Regions from separate parts of the Paenibacillus glycanilyticus genome, predicted to be linked through region 2. Evidence: riboswitches for the same ligand, from Rfam matches in the RefSeq annotation. Region 2 holds a riboswitch; the other holds the start of a gene.
What was found. A riboswitch is a leader RNA that binds a small molecule or an ion and turns the genes downstream of it on or off. The one in region 2 is predicted to bind cyclic di-GMP.
Positions count from the first base shown of each region.

Region 1: another riboswitch for cyclic di-GMP. It lies ahead of ACR9FF_RS26830 (RHS repeat-associated core domain-containing protein); the one in region 2 lies ahead of ACR9FF_RS19345 (methyl-accepting chemotaxis protein).

Region 1 covers NZ_CP195155.1:5,948,963-5,958,655, forward strand. The annotation lists gene ACR9FF_RS26830 (RHS repeat-associated core domain-containing protein) at 1-8,258, opposite strand, end outside; cyclic di-GMP riboswitch class I at 8,352-8,427, opposite strand; gene ACR9FF_RS26835 (fibronectin type III domain-containing protein) at 8,638-9,693, opposite strand, start outside.
Region 2 covers NZ_CP195155.1:4,215,002-4,224,694, reverse strand. The annotation lists gene ACR9FF_RS19370 (HIT family protein) at 1-297, shown strand, start outside; gene ACR9FF_RS19365 (aspartate aminotransferase family protein) at 527-1,879, shown strand; tRNA gene ACR9FF_RS19360 (tRNA-Pro) at 1,933-2,009, opposite strand; tRNA gene ACR9FF_RS19355 (tRNA-Thr) at 2,018-2,093, opposite strand; gene ACR9FF_RS19350 (YrzA family protein) at 2,172-2,384, opposite strand; cyclic di-GMP riboswitch class I at 2,555-2,642, shown strand; gene ACR9FF_RS19345 (methyl-accepting chemotaxis protein) at 2,735-4,513, shown strand; gene ACR9FF_RS19340 (DUF6886 family protein) at 4,578-5,102, opposite strand; gene ACR9FF_RS19335 (ATP-binding cassette domain-containing protein) at 5,276-6,229, shown strand; gene ACR9FF_RS19330 (DUF2705 family protein) at 6,222-6,980, shown strand; gene ACR9FF_RS19325 (GntR family transcriptional regulator) at 7,025-7,420, shown strand; gene ACR9FF_RS19320 (ABC transporter ATP-binding protein) at 7,426-8,124, shown strand; gene ACR9FF_RS19315 (hypothetical protein) at 8,121-8,879, shown strand; gene ACR9FF_RS19310 (prenyltransferase) at 9,059-9,693, shown strand, end outside.

The sequences.
Region 1 (9,693 bases), 1.7 Mb from region 2:
ACTACTATCTTTATTTTAGGGTACATATTCTTAAACTGTTGTATAACTCCCGAGCACGAAACACAAAAAGGTAATTCAGAGAACAAATAGATCTTACCGGTAGTATTCTTTTGTAATCTTGAAGCCAGATTCTCCAATATCTTAACCTCTGAATCTAAAGTACGCGAGTTATTTCCAGTAGAAATAGTAGTAAATATTCGTTGTTTTGGCACACCGACTGTTCCTGCTCTTTCTGCGTTGCCGCTAATTCCAATCAATTCTCCCTTGATGCCACTAAATTCATATTCAGCAAATGCAATATTCCTCTTACTACTAACATTATATATTTGCCTAATCTGATTTATTTTTTTTAATGATTCTTCAGTTGTTCGAATAACTGAGGTGGTCTTTGGCGTGCCTATAACCAAATTCTTAGCCCATGTCCAAGCTTTCTTAAACCCGCTGCCAGTGGTCTTTACAAGACTTGGAGTCTTAACCGCAACCCCACTAATACCAAAGGTTACAAAATTGAAACAATTGCTATCATAGTAACAACCAATGGTAGCATCTGAGATTCCTGAATGATCCCATGGAAGATAAAAAGCATTTTTAGGATACCATCTTCCTGTTTCTTTTCCAGCGTTATATGTCATTCTTCCAAAATTCAATGCATTGTTATCTGCCAAGTAGTATTGATTTCCTCCACGACCACTGCAATATCCAGGATGGGAGTAGAACTTACCCTTTACAGTAGCAGTGCACCATCTTCCAGTTGGATCACTATTAATCGCTGGATTATTCTCCACATACACATATTGATTCAAGCTCTGCGGCTGCTCTACTTCCCCTTCATACGTATCCTCAGAAATAAACCGTGCCAAGCGAGGATCATAGTATCGCGCTTGCAGGTAGTAATATTGCGTCTTCCTATCCCAATAGTAACCTGCGTAGCGGTAAGGGTTCTCTTTGACCAAGTCCGTTGTAATATCATCCGTTGGTTCGGTCTCTACAGTAGATAGTTCGGCTGACAGATCTACGCTTACTGTATCAGCAGCTGTATCAGCTTGTTCAGTGACGGTTGCTTCCGTTACAGCTTGAGTAGATGTAGCTTCCTGCACCGCCTTATCCTTTTTCGCTGCACCTTTACCATTGCCGTTCCCGTTGTTGTTACCATTACCCGGATGATAATCCGGCTCGGTGTTTCCACTCTCGTCCTCCGGACCTTGTACGGAGCCTGGGCTGCCGTTGCCGGTGCCAAGGTCGCCAATCCAGCCGATGCCTTCGCGGACACGTTCCCCTAAGCCGTTGTACATACGGGTGACAAGACCCCATGCATCGTACTCGTAACGAACTGCTACTTTTCCGTTCTTGTCCGTCAGTGCCGTAACGTCGCCGTGTCCGTTGTACACGTACCAGAACGTCTGGCCTTCCATCGTAATAGTCAAAGGCCGATCATTCGCGTCATACGTATACGACTTCGTTATTTGACCGCTGCCGTCGCGCTCTTCGGTAATCGCCCACGTATCGCCTTTGTACGTGTAAGAGGTAACTTCCTGCGTTTCTCCCTTATGGTTGAAATCTGTCTTGCTGATCCGGCGTCCCAGCATATCGTAGGTGTATTTCTCGCCAAAACCATCCGGGAATGTTACCTTCGTCAACTGTCCAAGCGCATTCCATTCGTATTTGCTGCGCCCGTCCGTCAGCAGGTTGCCTGCTTCGTCATAGGAATAGTCGTAATCCTCGTAACGGATCAGATTCTCGCGATGGACTAGCTGGTTACGGGCGTTATACGAATAATTCGTGCCGATTACCGTATACCCTTTACCAACCTGACGAATACGTTCGAACAGCTTAGTCTGCTCGCCCGGAGGAAGGTTGACTTCACCGTTAACAATGTTGTCGATGGCTGCCAAGAGATGCTCGATTTGACCTGTCTCGAACATCGTCGCCACTTCCGGAGTTATGGTTCCATCTTCCGCTGCTCCGAATGCAGCACCAAGCTTCTTGTAAAGGCCCAACTTCTTGCCGTTGCCATTCTCCAGCGCCTTCAACCAGCCACAGCCACCGCCGTTGTTGCCATTGTTATTGCCGTTTCCGTTGCCATTTCCATTACTATTGCCATGGCCATTTCCATTACTATTGCCATGACCATTCCCGTTTCCATTGCCGTTACCATTATTACCATTGCCATTTCCATTACCGTTGCCGTTGCCATTTCCATTTCCATTTCCATTACTGTTACCACTATTACCGTTACCATTGCCGTTGCCGTTGCCGTTGCCGTTGCCGTTGCCGTTGCCGTTGCCGTTGCCGTTGCCGGTATTACCATTACTGTTTCCGTTGCTGTTTCCGTTGCTGTTTCCGTTACCGTTGCCGGTATTGCCGTTGCTGTTTCCGTTTCCGTTGCCTTTGTCCGCTCCGCCGGAATTATCGTTCTTTGCAGCGTATTGACTTGGGCCGCTCGATAGACTCATTTGGCTCATGGAAGACAAGCTTGTCTTCTTCCCGTTGCCATTGCCATTCCCACTATTACCATTGCCGTTTCCGTTACCATTCCCGCTATTACCATTACCATTGCCGTTGCCGTTGCCGTTGCCGTTCGGCTCGCAAATGCCCGGGTTTCCTGCGTCGGGATTGGAAGGGTTGGAAGGCTTGGTATCCTTGCTTGGCTTCATGCCATACGATTCAAGAACCATCTGGACAAGCTCATCCGTTGTAATAACCTTGTTCTTGTCTTCTGCTGCACCTTGAATGATCGCTTTGCGGATGGTACGGTTGCCCGCTCCGTCATATTGATAGACAATGACATCGCCATCCGGAGTTTCTACCCGCTCCAGCTGTTCTCTGTTGTTATACGTATATCGGCTGTTATCGCCTTGCTCTTTAACGCCGGTAATGAACTCGCGAGCGTTATACGCATACTGGCTGTCGTGCAAGGATGCGCCTGCGCTTGTCGTGTTCTGCGAACCGATCAGATGACCCGGCTTGTAATCGGTAGCGGTAACGGTGCCGTTCGGATATTTCACCGAGGTGACGTAACCATCCGCATCGAATTGGTATTCATATTTGTACCCTTTGCTATCGGTATAACCTGTCGGGTATCCTCCTGCATCGTACGTATACTCGGTACGGACACCGTTAACGATTTCTGCTTCCTTCTCGCCGTTGGCATTATACTCGTATACGACATGGTCGCCATTCGGGTATACCGTTTCTTTCAGCTGGTTGTTGTCGTAATAGCTGTAAGTGATCGTTCCGTTCTTATCGGTACGGGTCAGCATATTGTCTGCTTTATCATAGGTGTAGGCGTACCAGGTACCATCGCTGTACTCTTCCCGAATCTTGCGGTTCATGAAGTCATATTGATACTTCGTCGTCAGGCCGCCCGGCTTCTTCTCCTCAAGCAGGTTGCCATTCGGGTCATATTGATATTCGAAAACATCCTTGCCGTCCTCCGAACGGACAACGACCTTCTGCAGACGTCTGCCAAGCTCGTCATAGTTGTAAGTCGTCAGCTGGCTGTTGCCATCCTGCTGACTGGTCCGGTTCAGCTCCGCATCATACGTGTAGGAGGTTTTTAGACTGCCTGATCCGGATTGCGGCTCCTCGATGGATGTCAGGCTGTCCCGCTCATCATAATCGTAGTGAACCGTACCATATACCGGGCGAACCTCTTCCAGCTTGTTGCCGGCGGAGTCATACCGATAGCTGAACGGACCGCCGCTAGGCGATTGCTCTGCCGTTAAGCGTCCTTCGGTATCGTAATCATATTTGGTCGCTTCGCCGAGACGATTGTATTCGGTCTCCGTCCGGCCATCCAGATCCAGCTTGAAGCGCTGCGTACGCCCAAGCGCATCCTTCTCCTCGAGCAGGTTGCCGCGATAATCGTACTTCCACTCCGTATCCCGGCCAAGCGGACGGCGCTCTGCCGTAACAAATCCGGCAGGGCTATATTCCGCTTTGGTCCACTGGCCGACCGCATCCTTCTCCAGCACCTGCTGACCCTCTGCATCATAAGCATAGGTTGTCGGATGACCATTGCCGTCGATGGAAGCAATCATTAGGCCTCGAGGATCGTAGCTAAACGTACTCTCGATCGACTCTCCAGTCATCGACCCGCCATCGTAGTGAATCTCTTTGCTCAGCATTCCGTTCTTGTCATAGATCGAACGGATCAGATTGCCGTTAGGATCCTTTTCCAATACGACATTACCGGCCCCGTCATACACATACTGGCTGACTGCCGAAATATTCGCTTCATTAAGAGCCGTCGTTCCTGCTTTATAAGCAATGGATGCAACAAGGCGGCCTCCGGCATCATAGCGGCTCTCTTCGATATTGTTCAGACCATCGATCGACAGAACCGCCTGACCGGCTGTATTATAGACCGTCTGCGTCTGACTGCCGTCCGGCTGTTCCGTCTTCGTCTGTCTGCCCATTGCATCGTACGTATAAGATGTTGTCCGGTTTTCTACCGAACCACCGGCCTTGTTCTGCTCAACGCTATCCTTCATACGTCCGTGTTCGTCATAGCTGTACGTGGTAACAAGCCCCTCCGGTGAGGTCTCCTTGAGCAAATCCCCTTCCGGTGTATAGCTGTATAGAGTTGTTGCCCACTCGCTGCCATTTAACTGGCGCCGCTCTTCCTTTACATTACCCCACGCGTCATTCTTGAACGTAAATTTCTGAACGCTGCCTGAATCCGCATCAACTTCTTCCGTGCGTGCGGATTCACGGCCATAGACATCGACGGTGGAGACAATCTTCTGCCCTTCCTCATTCACGGACTCCGCAACATGGCCAAAAGCGTCATACCGGCTTGTCATAACATCGCCGGCCTCGGAGACGGATCGCACAACCTGTCCGGTCGTGTCGTATACCTCGGTACGCTCGTAACGGACTGCCTTACCGTTCTCATCAAGCGCAGGAGTGCTTGTCTTAACGGTCCGGCCCGAATAATGATACTCCGTTTTATTGCCGTTGCTGTCCGTCTCGCTCAACACCCGGCCAAGCTTGTCAAAGGCATATTGCCTTGTCTGAAGCACCTCATGCCCCGGATACAGGCTGTCCGACAGGCCTGCCGCAAGCATCGTCCCGTTCCACTCGGGAACGGGTCCGCCTGCCGTCACTTCTGCCGGCTGACCGTTCCCGTCATACACGGTTCGTGCCCATGATCCGTTCGGGTCCTTCCGCTCGATCTGGCGTCCGGCCGAATCGTACCGGTATGTCGTTACGACCTCTTGCATGCTCGAAGAGCTGGAGCGCGCAACGGACATATTGCCGGGGAACAGCGTCTGAATAAGCTGCTTCTCTTCGACAACCTGGTCCCAGCTGTCATACTTGTATTCCGTTCTTCCTCCGTCTGCCGCAACAACCGCGGACATACGTCCTGCCGCATCATATTCGGTTGTTGTGGTTTCGTTGCCCGGCGATACAACCGTACGCACCGGATCTCCAGCAACGTTATACGCCGTTTCGGTTGCTTCGCCGCGGGAATCCGTATGCTTGATCTCTAATCCCCGGCTATCGTACACATAGGATTCGGTAATGGTTCCTTCCGTTCCGTCAAGTGCCGTAATCTTGGACGTCAGCTGTCTGCCCATTCCATCATAGGTGTAGGCTGTAGACGTTAAGCCGTCCGATTGCTCAATAAGGTTGCCGCCGTCATCGTAAAGGTAGGTCGTTGTGAGCGTCTTCGACGTATCGCCTAGGTCACGCTGTACCTGCTTGGTCATCCGTCCCCACGGATCGTATTCGAAATCCTCTGATAGACCTTCCGGCGTCTCCCGATGCTTCAGCCAGCCTACGGCATTAAACACTTGGGTCGTTACCGCCTCATCTTCCGTTCCCGCATCCGTAATAATAAATTTATGATTGCCGTTCTGGTCATTCTCATAAGAGGTTGTTGTACCGTCGCTTGTTGCGAACCCATTGTCGTCATAGGTATAGTTAAAAACATTGCCGTTGCCGTCCGTTCTCTTAACCAATTCACCCTTGGCATTATACGTTTCAACGGTGCTGATGCTGGCCTCATCATTAACGCCAGCCGGATCAATGGCAGCCTGCGTTGTAGTACGGGTCAATATTTTCCGGTTATCCTTCTTATAGCTGATCACAATCCGGTGCCCGTTAGGTCCCGTCTCGCCTGTAGGATCCAGATCCTCATCGTAGGAGTAATTCACAATGCGGCCTGAAGGACTCTGCTCCGCCACGACCATATCCGCATCATTGTACCGGTAACGCGTTACGCGGTTCATCGGATCGGTCACGCGGATCAGATTGTTGCCGCTATAGGCATAAGACGTAGTTGCTTGTCTGTCTCCATCAACCGTCTTCACCGTCTCGACCATCTGCGTCGGATGGAGATACCGGTCCCAGCTCAGCTTATAGCTGCCGGATGGCTGCTGCACGGTTGCTTCATTCGCTCCATACGATACGCCGAGGAACTCCTCCGCCTGGTCCTGACTGCGGGTCATGCTGATGCGCTCAACCCGGTTCAACGCGCCGTATTTCCATGCGGTTGTAACGGATTCCTCCGTTGCCCCTTCTTCCTCGCGTATGTTATTGCCGTTATCGATCACTTTGACAACGCGGTGCAGGTCATCGTAGACGAAACGCGTAATCGTCTGGGAAGGCGCACGATAACCAACAAATTCGCCGGCTTTATTGTACATGAAGTAGAACTTGCGCTTCTCGCTGTCGATCTCATTGCCCAAACCGTCAATGTCGGCAATAATCGTCGAGCTCAGCGTATCCTTGCCCTTCTCGTAGTTGAAGGTCACAACGTCCTTTTGCTCGATATCGAATACTTTCTTGATCCGGTAATCGCTGCCGTAAGCCGTCGACACCTCTTCCCATTCGAAGGACATCTCCGTCGTATAGCGGTCCTGGATCAGCCAGAAGCGCCCGTCGTTATGGAAGCGGTAGCGCAGTTGGTCCGGCCATTCCATGATATAGGCGTCCTTGTCCGCGGAGCTTGAATCCGGATCAAACGTCAAGCTTGGAAAATGCTGCTTCTGTCCATTCGCATACGTGACATATTGGTTATTTCCGGCAGGCTCGAACCAATAGACGGTCCCGTCGAAGCCTGTCCATGTGATATTGCCTTTGTCCGGCCATTTGGTCAGCCGGGAATCCAGACTGAAGCTCCAGCCATAGCCCAGCTTTCCCTTGATCCGGTTCTGATGGTTATAGGTCAGATAGAAATTAAGATCCGTACCTGGGCGCTCCTGCGTGAACCCGTCAAAGCTCTGCAAGCCGTTGCCCGATGCCAGGTTAATCCGTACATTCTGTCCGGCTACCTGAGACTCTGCATAAGGAATGCTGTCCGCATCACCCGTACCGGTGACGAACGGATACAGCGGCAGCTCATCCTCGGTTACATTGCCCGCTGCATCCTCGACTTTAATATGAATCGTCTCGCCGCTTCCTGCCGTAATCGGCACCGCCGTTCCAAGAGGGAGCTCATCGCCAGTCCACTCCTTCGTCAGCTGCGCAGCGCCCGTAACCGACAGCTTCTTCACGCCGCTTACGGCATCTCTTACTTCTACCGCAACCTTCTGGCCGCCAAGCGGATGAATGGCGGCTATCTCCGGACCATTGCGGTCCAGGCGGATCATCTGCTTCTCCATCGAGTAGGCAGGCGCCTTCACGGGCTTCAGGACCGGTTCGCCGCCTTCTTCGGCCGGGGGCAGTTTAAAGGTTACCGTTGGCACGGTATCTGCCTTAAGCGTCCAGTAATAAACGCCGTCAGGAAGCAGGTTGCCGTCCGCATCCTTCCCGTTCCATACGATGCTGTTCTCGCCGCTTGTATCCTTCTTGCCGCCGGCGAGCGTATAGCTCTTCTTCGTTGCCAAATCTTCTACGGTTATCGTGACTTGATAACCGGCAGGAGGACTTTGCGGCTCGCCTTCCTGCGAGTCTATCCAACTGCTCAGGCTGTCTTTCCAGCTGAGCGTAATTTGTCCGGCTTGCTCATCAAACATCGCTTTCGTATCATTCATCTTTAGGCTCGAACCGCCCGATCCCGTGTGGTCTTCCCCAAGATCAGTCATGGCTTGTAATACCTGCTCGTTATTAAACGAATAATACAGCGGATTTTCCGTCTTGTTTGGCCCATCCGTCCAAGCCTGGCCGGAGTCATCGGCGCTTGTCCCTGTTGGAATCAGATCCGCCGCGAACTGACTTGTTACCTTCGCAGCTTCTCCCCATACGGTTGCCGGAGCCATCCCCAGCAATAAGGACACAATCAATACAATCGATATTCCCCGAACCTTCATTCTCTCTTCTCTCCCCGTCTAGTTGTCGACACGAAAAAAAGCCGCAACGCCAAAATAGGCGTGCGGCTATAAGCATAGATCGGACACGGCGATTTCGGCGGTCTGGCGATCCTACGGGGGACCCATGACTTTGCGTCCCAGCCTTGCGGCTGGTTTGCCTTTTTCGGTTCATAGAAATATGCAAGATATGATAATCTTGGATTCTGCTCTGTATAATATAGTAAATTATGCATGGTTGTAAATTCATTTTCAGGAAAATAGTCTTATAGAACTACTAGATTAATAGAAGATTAGTCCTGCGACCAAACGATTAAAAAATAACAAAAAAAAAAAAAAAAAAGCGGAACACCATCAGGTGTCCGCTCTGTTTAATAGCTATTTAGCTCACCGGTACGGCGGCCGTTCCGCCAAGTCCGGTTGGCGCCGTGCTCGACTTCGACAGGTAGATTTTATCTGCCTTCGCGCCGTCTTCCCTAACTTTAATATAAAGCGTATGCGTGCCGTTTGCGATTGAAATTGAACTGCTTGGTTTTTTCCAGGCCCATGTGCCGTTTGAAGTTGTTGTCAACTGCGAGCCTGAGGTGCTGTCAATCGCTACCGTAAAGCTGTCCGAGCTGGTGTCGACGCCGCTGCTCAGCACATGCACGTAGAAGGAGCCGCCGTTCGTCACGTTAATCGTGTACGCGATATAGTTCGTATTGCTGTCGCCGGAGCCGTTAGGCGTCTCCATGTTTAAGCCATTCGAGCAGGCCGAACAAGCCGCACTGACGAAAGTACCGTTTTTCGCCGTGTAATTCTCCGCCTCGATGTAAGTACCCGTGCTGCCGTTCACATTATATGCACCGCCTGTTGAACCGCCGTTGCCGGCTGCCAGCGTTGTTGCGCTGACCGTGCCGCTTGCCGCGGATTCATTGCCCGCCGCATCCTTCGCCTTCACCGTATAGGAATAGCTAGTGGAAGCAGATAGTCCAGTGTCGCTATACGTAGTGCCGGTTGTCGAACCGGCCAGCACTCCATTGCGGTAAACGTTATAGCCGATTACGCCGGCGTTGTCCGTCGAAGCGGTCCAGCTCAGATTGATCTGACTGCTCGACACGGACGTTGCCGCAGCATTCGTTGGAGTTGACGGAGCCGTTGTATCCGGTACGGCAGGAGCTGGTGCGTAACGCTCAATAATCTGGCTCGTCCGGAGCAAATCCTGCGGAATCAGCCAGCCTTTGCTATTCAGCTCGTTAATAAGTGCCGTTCGGGTTGAGCTTGCTTCGCTGTAGCTGTCGGTCTTAAAGGAGGCTTCTACCCAATACTCGTTGCCCGTCTTGGCTTCATTCATTACCGTCCACACCTCGATGTCCAGATCGAGATCGTCAAACGTACCCTCGTAACGTTTGAAATCAACCGGGCCGTACACCAACGCGTTGTTCAGCTGCGCCGTACC
Region 2 (9,693 bases):
AAGCAGCATTATCTTGATGTAGATGAACTTGATTCGGAGACAGCTCAAGCCATTATGGCGGCTTCTCAGAAGCTGTCCGTCGCCTTGAAGGAAGTCTTTCGTCCGGACGGGATTAGCATCTGCCAGAATGGCGGTATCTTCAACGATCTGACGCATTATCATATGCACCTAATCCCTAGATACAAGGGAGACGGCTTCTTCTGGAGCGAGCCGCAAACTCCCCATGGCGCGGAATTGCGACTGCGTGAGACCAGAGCTCGTATCATATCGGGGCTTAAGGATACGCCTCAGCGTTAAGGTCGGCCCAAATGTGCCGACTCCTAGCCGGAGCAGCCCGGGTCTGCTCCGGTTTTATGTAACGTTCAGGTTGAAAAAGTCTCTGTACTTCGTGACATTCTGTCTAATGTAAACGGTAATATTCCCCCCTATACTAGACATAGATGTAAGAGTGACGGGGTTGAATTCTATGCGCTTAAAAAAGGTTACGGCATGGTACTGCTAGGATTCAGGAGAGGAGTGTATAGAGATGTCAACGAACCAGGATGATTTGGATCTGATTGCCAAGGACCGTCAATATGTATGGCATGCCATGACGCCTTATAACGAGCAGGCACCTCCGATGGTCGTTAAGGAAGGACAAGGCTCGTGGATTACGGATAGCCGGGGTAACCGGTATTTGGACGGGATGTCCGGTCTCTGGTGCGTGAATGTGGGGTACGGCCGCGAGGAGCTGGCGCGCGCAGCTTATGAACAGCTCAAAGCCATGTCCTACTATCCTCTGACGCAAAGCCACGAACCGGCGATCCGCTTGGCGGAAAAGCTGAATGAATGGCTGGAGGATGATTATGTCATCTTCTATTCGAACAGCGGGTCGGACGCGAATGAAGTAGCCTTCAAGATAGCAAGGCAATATCATGAGCAATCCGGTGCCCCAAGCCGGTACAAGTTTATTTCCCGATACCGGGCATACCATGGCAATTCGATGGGGGCTCTAGCCGCAACCGGGCAAGCCCAGCGCAAATATAAGTATGAACCGCTTGCCGGAGGTTTCCTTCATGTTCGTCCGCCGGACAGCTACCGGCGTCCGGAAGGGATAACGGTCGAGCAGTTTAATTTGCAATGCGCCCAGGCAATTGAAGAGACGATTATATGGGAAGGGCAGGAGACGATCGCGGCAGTCATTATGGAACCTGCGATTACCGGCGGGGGAGTCCTTGTGCCTGAGCCTATCTATCTCGAGAAGGTCAGGGACATCTGCACGAAGTACGGCGTTCTGCTCATTATCGACGAAGTGATTTGCGGCTTTGGCCGTTCGGGCCGCAAGTTTGGCCATATGAATTACGGCATCAAGCCGGATATCGTTACGATGGCGAAAGGATTAACCAGCGGGTATCTGCCATTGTCGGCGACGGCAGTACGCAAAGACATTTACGAATCCTTCAAAGGGAAAGACATGTACAGCCATTTCCGTCATCTGAATACGTTTGGCGGCGCGCCGGCAGCCTGTGCTCTTGCCCTGGCAAATCTCGAGATTCTGGAGCGGGAACAGCTGGTGGAACGGTCGGCAACGCTTGGCGAACGGCTTATCGAGGGCTTATCTGAGTTGAAAGAGCATCCGATAGTCGGAGATATCCGCAGCTTTGGCTTTCTGATGGGCATTGAGCTAGTCAGCGATAAACAGACGAAGGAGCCTTATCCGCTCTCTGGCGTGGTCCGGATCATAGGGGAGTGTAAAGCGAAAGGACTTATAATAGGTAAAAACGGCGATACCGTCGCAGGCTACAATAATGTGCTTACGATCAGTCCGCCGTTGTCTTCTACGGATGAGGATGTGGCATTTATCATTCAGACGTTAAGGGATGTGTTCAAACGTATATAATAGAAGAAAAACAAAAAAAGCCTGATTCCTATCAAGCTTCCGTGTTTGCTCTATGGTCGGGACGACACGATTTGAACATGCGACCCCCTGGTCCCAAACCAGGTGCTCTACCAAGCTGAGCTACGTCCCGGAAAAGAATGGTGCCGGCGATAGGAGTCGAACCCACGACCTACTGATTACAAGTCAGTTGCTCTACCAACTGAGCTACACCGGCATATTGTTTGTGTCGGGCACAAAACGTATTATGCCACAGCTTGTACGGATTATGCAAGACTTTTTTTGAGAGGATTTTCTAGAGCTTCTTAGCCTTGAAATGAACAACGGCGCTGTATAGCATTTTACCCGTATTGGCGTTAAATGCAGCATGATGCTGAACATGATGAACCTGCAGAAGAAGCGCTTTATTGTTCTCGATCTGCTGCTCGATCTTCAGCTCCAGCGTGCGCAGATCGCTAGCTTCAAAAAATTCTACTTTATCGTCAATCAGATCCAACCGGAATTCCATCGTCTATTACTCCCGTCTCTGTCTTTATTTGAATTCTATTATAACTTCTTCGAAGAGCGATTCAAAGAGAGATGAGGCTAAAGTCGCAGTGTTGGGAATTGAGCCATTTTTTGTTTACAAATAGGTATATATATCCTAAACTAGTCCTTGTGTCGAAAATAGCGTAATTAAACTGAAAAAGGCAAACTTGCCGAAAGGCAAGGACGCAAAGTTATGGGCCTAATGCTGCATAGAAGCGATGGCTGCCAGACCGCCGGACGCAGGACATAGTGCCTTAAACAGCTATCCGCCCGTCCATGGCCGGATAGCTTATTTTCTTTTTTCAGTGACAGCGAGGAGAGACGACGAGGATGAAGGAATGGGTTAAGAAGGCATTGCAATGGCTAGGTGCAAGAAAACAGCTTGTGGAGGGCAGAAGAAAGATCGGTGTGCGGCTGCTTCTGCTGACCAGTATCATCACTTTGTTTAACGTAGGGGCAGGCGCGTTTATCTACACGCAAAATCTGTCGGTATCCCATGCCGTCAAAAATGCGAATACGTTGACTAGCGCGCAGCGCGAATACGAAGGGATCTCTAATTCGCTGCTTCAAACGCTTCTGATGATGATCAACTCGATCGAGAACAACAATAACAGCCAGAATGCGGAGGTTGTCGATCCGAAGGAACGTTTGGCCGATATGCCGGGACAAATCGAGCATTTGAAGACAACATTCGAGAAGCTGGACAAGATGTTCCCTGCGGCAGAGGAGCAGCAGACCTACATTGGTCAGGCGAACATCTACGAGATTGCCTACAATGACTTGAAGAGCTCGAATGTTACCCAGTTTGAAAATGTAACGGCCGAGATGAAATCGGCGCTAGTGCTTAGGCTCGTCAATATTTATCTGAATGAGCTGGAGTTCGCCAATCAGAACGTCAACGCCCGGATTACCGTAGATGCGGCGCATACGGATGAGGTTCTCTCGAAAAGCGTGGATACGGCGAATATGATCATCCTGATTAACGTACTTATTCTGGCCGTCATTCCGTTCCTGTTCACGATTGGTTTGATCAGAAGCATCCGATCTGGTCTTCAAGGCATTATGGGACGTATTCAAGCCTATCAGCATAATGATTTTACATATAACCTAACGCTTGACCGCAAAGACGAGTTTGGCGATATCGACCGTTCGCTAGCATCCATGGGCGATAATTTGAAAGCAACCATCAAAGCCACGTTAGGCGTAAGCCAGACCGTTCTCCAGATGTCGAACCAGATGGGCGATATGATCGCCCGCAACCGTACGGCATCCGAGCAGGTGAAAGGGCAGATCGATCTGGGAACAACCGTTTTGCTTTCCCAATATGACGATGCGACTTCGATCTCGGCGGTAACGGAGCAGATCTCTGCAAGCTCGCAGGAAATTGCGGCGTCGAGCGATTATATCAACAAAGACATGCAGCAGATGCGAGACGATTCCCATACCGGCTCGGTGGATATGGAAGGCGTTGTCCAGATGGTTAACCAGACGGTTGAGCAATTCAACCAGGTAACGGAAGCTTTTAACCGCATTACCGAACGCTACAGCAACGTATCGAAGTTTCTGGAAAGTATCCAGGATGTCAACACGCAGACGAATCTGCTGTCGCTGAATGCATCGATTGAGTCCGCGCGGGCAGGGGAGCATGGACGTGGCTTCGCAGTTGTAGCCGAGGAGATCCGCAAGCTGTCGGGTCAGACCGATCAGATCTCCAAAAACATATCGAAAGAAATGTACCTGATCCAAGAGGATGTAGCGGCAAGCAGCAAGAGCATGGGCGCCTTCGCCGAGGTGATCTTCTCCACTAAGCAGGCCTCCACGGCGGCAAGCGACGTGTTCAAAGGACTGGAGAAGCAGAGCCATACGTTGTCCGAGCAAGTCAGCGAGATTTCGACGGCCATCAATGAAATTACAACCGGCATCACGCATATCGTGACCGCGGTGGACAAGCTTTTGCATACCTCCTCCGAGGTAAATGGCAAGATGGAGCAGATGGGGCATTTGTCCGTCGAGCAGAACAGCATTTCGGACAATCTGCAAGGGATGGCGCAAAATCTGCAGCAATCCTCGTATGAGCTCAAAGAAAAAGCGGCAATCTTTAAAGTTTAATTCCAATCCTATAGGCAAAGACAAAGGCTGTTCTCCTTCCGGGGAGGACAGCCTTTGTCGTTTTTCAAGGTCTTGTATCGGCTTGCGCATACTGGAACCGGTGAATGCCATAGTCACGGAGGGAGGATTGTTGAATAGCTTCTCTAAGCGGATGAAGATTCGGGGTGAAGCGGAGCTCGATGCCAAGCTCTACCAAGAGACCAAGCAGATCGGGAAGCGGCTTTACCGCAAGGGGGACTAAGGTTTCCTTGGATATGTAGTAACCGGCGTATTCGTCGAATAGCTCGAAGGATTCCGGAGACAGCTCGTATCGGTACAAGGTTGTTTGCTTTATCCGTTCATGCCAGCCGGTCTCAACGGTAATAACAATGTTTGCGGCTGTCGTGCCGAAAAATCTTTGTTCCTCTTCGGGGGTTAATCCTTCCGATCTCGTGTAGACGATCCGGGGACAATCCCTCGGGAAGAAAAACGTGAATTGATGCTCCTCGTCAATCGCCCAGACAACGGGCGGCATATCGGTCCGGTTGGCTTTTACCCTGGGAACAAAGACGTCAATAACGCTTTCCTCGCTGAAATGAAACAGCCTCATCCTCGTAACCTCCAATCAAAGCGGTTGTTAGTGCTTATCTATTCTAGGACAGTCTCCTTAGGCTAACAACTATTTTTCGTAAAAAAATGGATATTTTCGTTTTAACCTCTTTACATCACTAATGATCTAGTGTACTATTCAACTATAACACTAATACAAAAGGGAGAGGCGCTATGACAACGGCAAAAATTACGAATCCGTCTATCGTGCTTCAATTGGACGGTTTAACGAAGAAGATCGGCAGCAAAGCGATTGTAGACGGATTATCCTTTGATATCGCAAAGGGAGAGGTTGTTGGATTGCTTGGTCCAAACGGGGCAGGCAAAACAACAACGATGCGGATGATTGTGGGCTTAATCGGAATGTCGGAAGGGGATGTGCGGATTTGCGGGCAAAGCGTCCGGACGAACTTCGAGAAGGCGATTAGGCATGTCGGAGGAATTATCGAGAACCCCGAGTTCTACCCGTATATGACGGGCTACGACAACTTGAAGCAATACCAGAGGATGACGGAGGGGGTAACCAACGACCGGATTGAGGAAGTTACGAAGCTGGTCGGCATGCAGGAGGCGCTCGGCAAAAAGGTAAAAGCCTATTCGCTTGGCATGCGCCAGCGACTTGGCATCGCGCAAGCGCTGCTCCATGAGCCTAAGCTGCTCATTCTCGATGAGCCGACAAACGGTCTCGATCCCGCGGGAATCAAGGAGATGCGCGAATATTTGAAGCGGATAGCGGAGTCCGAAGGCATTGCGATTCTGGTCTCCAGCCATTTGCTCAGCGAGATTGAGCTCATGTGCAGCCGCGTTATCGTCATTCAGGAGGGCAGGTTTGTAACGGCTCGTTCCATCGGAGAGACGGAATCGCCGAAGCAGAAGGTGCTCACCATCTCCATGCAGGTAGGAAACGCGCGGCAAGCGCAAGAAGTGATCGGCCAGATCGAAGGGGTTGAGGTAACGCAAGCCGACTCCTTCACGAACCGGATTACCATCAAGCTGCTGCATGACCAAATTCCGGGTATTGTCGCGAAGCTTGCGGCCGAAGGCGTTGCGATCTACCGGATTGAGGAAGTACGCGCAACCTTGGAAGAAGAGTTTATGAAGCTGACGGGGGGTAACCGCATTGCGTAATTTTTCGGGATTGTTAATTAACGAGTGGCTTAAGCTCAGTAAAAAGAAGTCGTTCTTCGTCGCTTACGCCATTCTCGCTGCCGTTTTCGCGATTTTAGCGTTTGCTTTCTATAAATTGTCTCCTGACGGCCTGAATTCAACGGTTGATTTCGCGACCGGCACGATTATGCTGCAAGCCGCAGGCCAGCTTGTTCCGGTTCTTGCCGTTCTTGCCGCGGCAGGCAGCGTAACGCAGGAATACCGCTACGGCACCATTAAGTTTCTCCTGATCCGGGCGCAAAGCCGTCACAAAATTTTAGCATCCAAATATATCGTCTCCGTGCTTTACGCGCTGACGTTAGTCGTAACCGCAGCCGTGTTTGCCGTTGTTGCCGGTTATATCGTATACGGCGGCGGAGCGGGAGAATCGACATGGACGGATTTTCTTGGCAATATAGCGAGCCTGGCCGTTTACTCCATCGTGTTCGTCACGCTGACCTTTATGATTGGCATTCTGACAAAATCAAACGGTGCGGCAATCGGCATCGGTATTTTCTCCATGATGGTCGGCAGTCTTCTGGTTATGCTGCTGTCCCGTTATTCGATTACGAAGTATTTGCTGTTCGCCAATACGGACCTGTCGGTCTACCGCAGCGACGCAGTGCCGGTTGAGGGGATGACGCTAGCCTTTTCCATTGTTATACTGCTTGTATATATGGCGCTGTTCCTATCCGTCAGCTTCGCCGTTTTCAAGAAGCGCGACATCGCTTAAGCGAGGCGTTTGGGGCCGACAGATGGAAAGGAGAATCTTGACCCGTGACAATTGTATTTGACAACAATATGCCGATTTATATTCAGATTATGAACTATGTGAAGAAGCAGATTATTACCGGCAGATTAAATCCCGGGGATAAAATCGAATCGGTGCGGGATATGGCCCTTGAGCTGCAGATTAACCCCAATACGATTCAACGTACGTTCCAGGAGCTGGAGCGGGAAGGTATTGTAGAGACAAGACGAGGACTTGGCCGATTTGTGACGAGTAGGGAGTCGACGATTATGCAAATCAAGAAAGAGATGGCGGGCGAGCTGCTCGAACGCTTTGTGCAGGGAATGAGGGAGCTTGGCTTCGAGAAGGACGACATCGTGGCCATCGTGAAGGATGCCGTAAAAGACGGCAAAGCGGAGAGTCGTACCGACAGGAGTGAATAAGAGACGTGGAATCGATCTTGGAGCTATCGGGAGTAACAAAAACGTATGGGGCCAAGCGTGCGCTGGACAATGTTTCTTTCAAAATCCAGCCCGGCAGGATCATTGGATTGCTCGGCAGCAACGGCAGCGGCAAAAGCACCTTGATGAAAATCGCCGCGGGCCTCATGCCGCCATCCTCCGGTCAATTGCTCGTCTGCGGGGAACCAAGCGGTCAGCGGACCAAAGCTTTGACTTCTTTTATGCCGGATAAACCTCTGACGGAGTCTTGGATGCGGGTGAAGGACGCGATAAGCTTTTATAAAGATTTCTATCCGGATTTTGACGCCGCAAAGGCCGATGAGATGCTGCAGTTCATGAAATTGCAGCCTGCGGACAGGATCAGCACGCTGTCCAAGGGGATGAACGAACGGCTGCAGCTGACCTTGGCTTTGTCCCGCAACGCCAAGCTGTATTTGCTGGATGAGCCGATTGGCGGCGTAGATCCGGTTGCCCGCGAGAAAATATTGGATGCGATCGTTAAATATTATAACGAAGACAGCTGCTTGATCATATCCACCCATCTGGTACGGGACATTGAACGGATATTCGACGAGGTCATCTTGATCAAGAACGGAAGCATTGTCCTTCAGGAGGAAGTGGAGACGATCCGGTTCTCGCAAGGCAAAAGCGTGGATGAGCTGTTTAAAGAGGTGTTCGCGGAATGATGAATTTGCTTAAGCTGGTTAAATACGATTGGAAACGGAACGCGGGCTTTTTGCTTATCGTTGGAGCCTTGTTCGTATTAACCGGAGGCGCGGTTACCGTATACGGCGAGGTTAAGAACTTGGATACGGACCTGATTTATGTGCTGACCTTTCTTGTCTATCTCGCCATAACGATTTCGCTTGGCGTAACGGTATGCAGGACTTACGAGCGCAACCTCAGGTATTTTAACCGCCGGCTTCTCCCGTTGCCTGCCTTATATACGGTGCTGTCTCCGCTCTTGCTAGGAATCGCGGGCCTGGTTGTTATTGGGGTTATAGGCGTAATCCATCTCATCGTGCTTGGCAGTGTCGTGGATTCGGTGCATTTGCGGGTATTCGATATTTTGGCGGACAGAGGCTTCTGGGCGATGCTGATCTCCTGTATCTTGTTTGTGCTCATTGTTTTCTCAAGCATTACGGTGGCGAAGGTGTTCAGAGGGAAAAAGGGATCCTGGATAGGCGCTGCTCTCTTCGTTGGGCTGCAGCTCGCCATTCAATGGGTGGAAACGAAGCTGTTCCCCAGCATGAATGTCTCTACGGATCAGTTCTTTAAATCCGTTAACGTGAAAATAACCGATTCCCCTGATCAGGTCGTTCATGTGCAGGCCAGTGTCCCGAATTTTTGGGGACCGCTGCTCTTTGAAGCTGCCGTCATCGTTCTGCTTGTCTATATGATGACCTACCTGATTAACCGGAAGATTCAGGCTAGAGGATAGGATTTGAAATAGAGCTTTCCAAGGTGCTAAACGCCCAGGGAAGCTCTTTTTTTGTCAGAAATTGATGCTTTCGCCCTATACTTTCAGTTGACGGTCCCTTGCCCAAAGTGTTTCAATTACATTTGATGAGGTTGAACGGATGATGAAGAAGGGAGAGACTTGCAGCTTTGAAAAACATCATGAAGCAGTTTATGAAGGCCTCGCGGATACGCGTCCTTCCGGTTATGCTTATTCCCGTTGCGCTTGGCGCATTGGGTGCTTTTGTGTGGGACGGCAACTTTAATATTTGGCTGCTTCTGCTCACGCTTGTTGGCTCGGGCGCGGCGCATTTGTTCTCGAATATGATCAATGATTTGTGGGACTACTACAACGGAACGGATGAAGCTGCCAAGCAGGCCGAAGGGGTTATCTCGACAAATTCCGGTTATTTGACGAACGGAACGTGGTCGATTCGAGTGTTTGCAGCCGTAACCTGGTCGCTATTCGCAATTGCCGCGGTCAGCGGCATTATTTTGTCGGTGATCAGCGGATGGCCGGTTATCGTATTCGGCGGACTTGGAGGATTGATCGCTTACTTCTATGTAGCGCCGCCCATTCGTTTCGGCTATCGCGGCAAAGGCTATAGCGAAATCGCAATCCTGCTGTCGTTCGGTATTTTGCCCGTTGCCGGCGCGTACTATGTGCAGTCCTCGCAGCTCGATTACCGCGCGTTATTGCTGTCGCTTCCGATTGGACTGCTTACCACCCTTATTTTATTTAATCACCATTTCCTGCACTGGCAGGCGGACAAGCAGGCCGGCAAAAAAACGCTGGT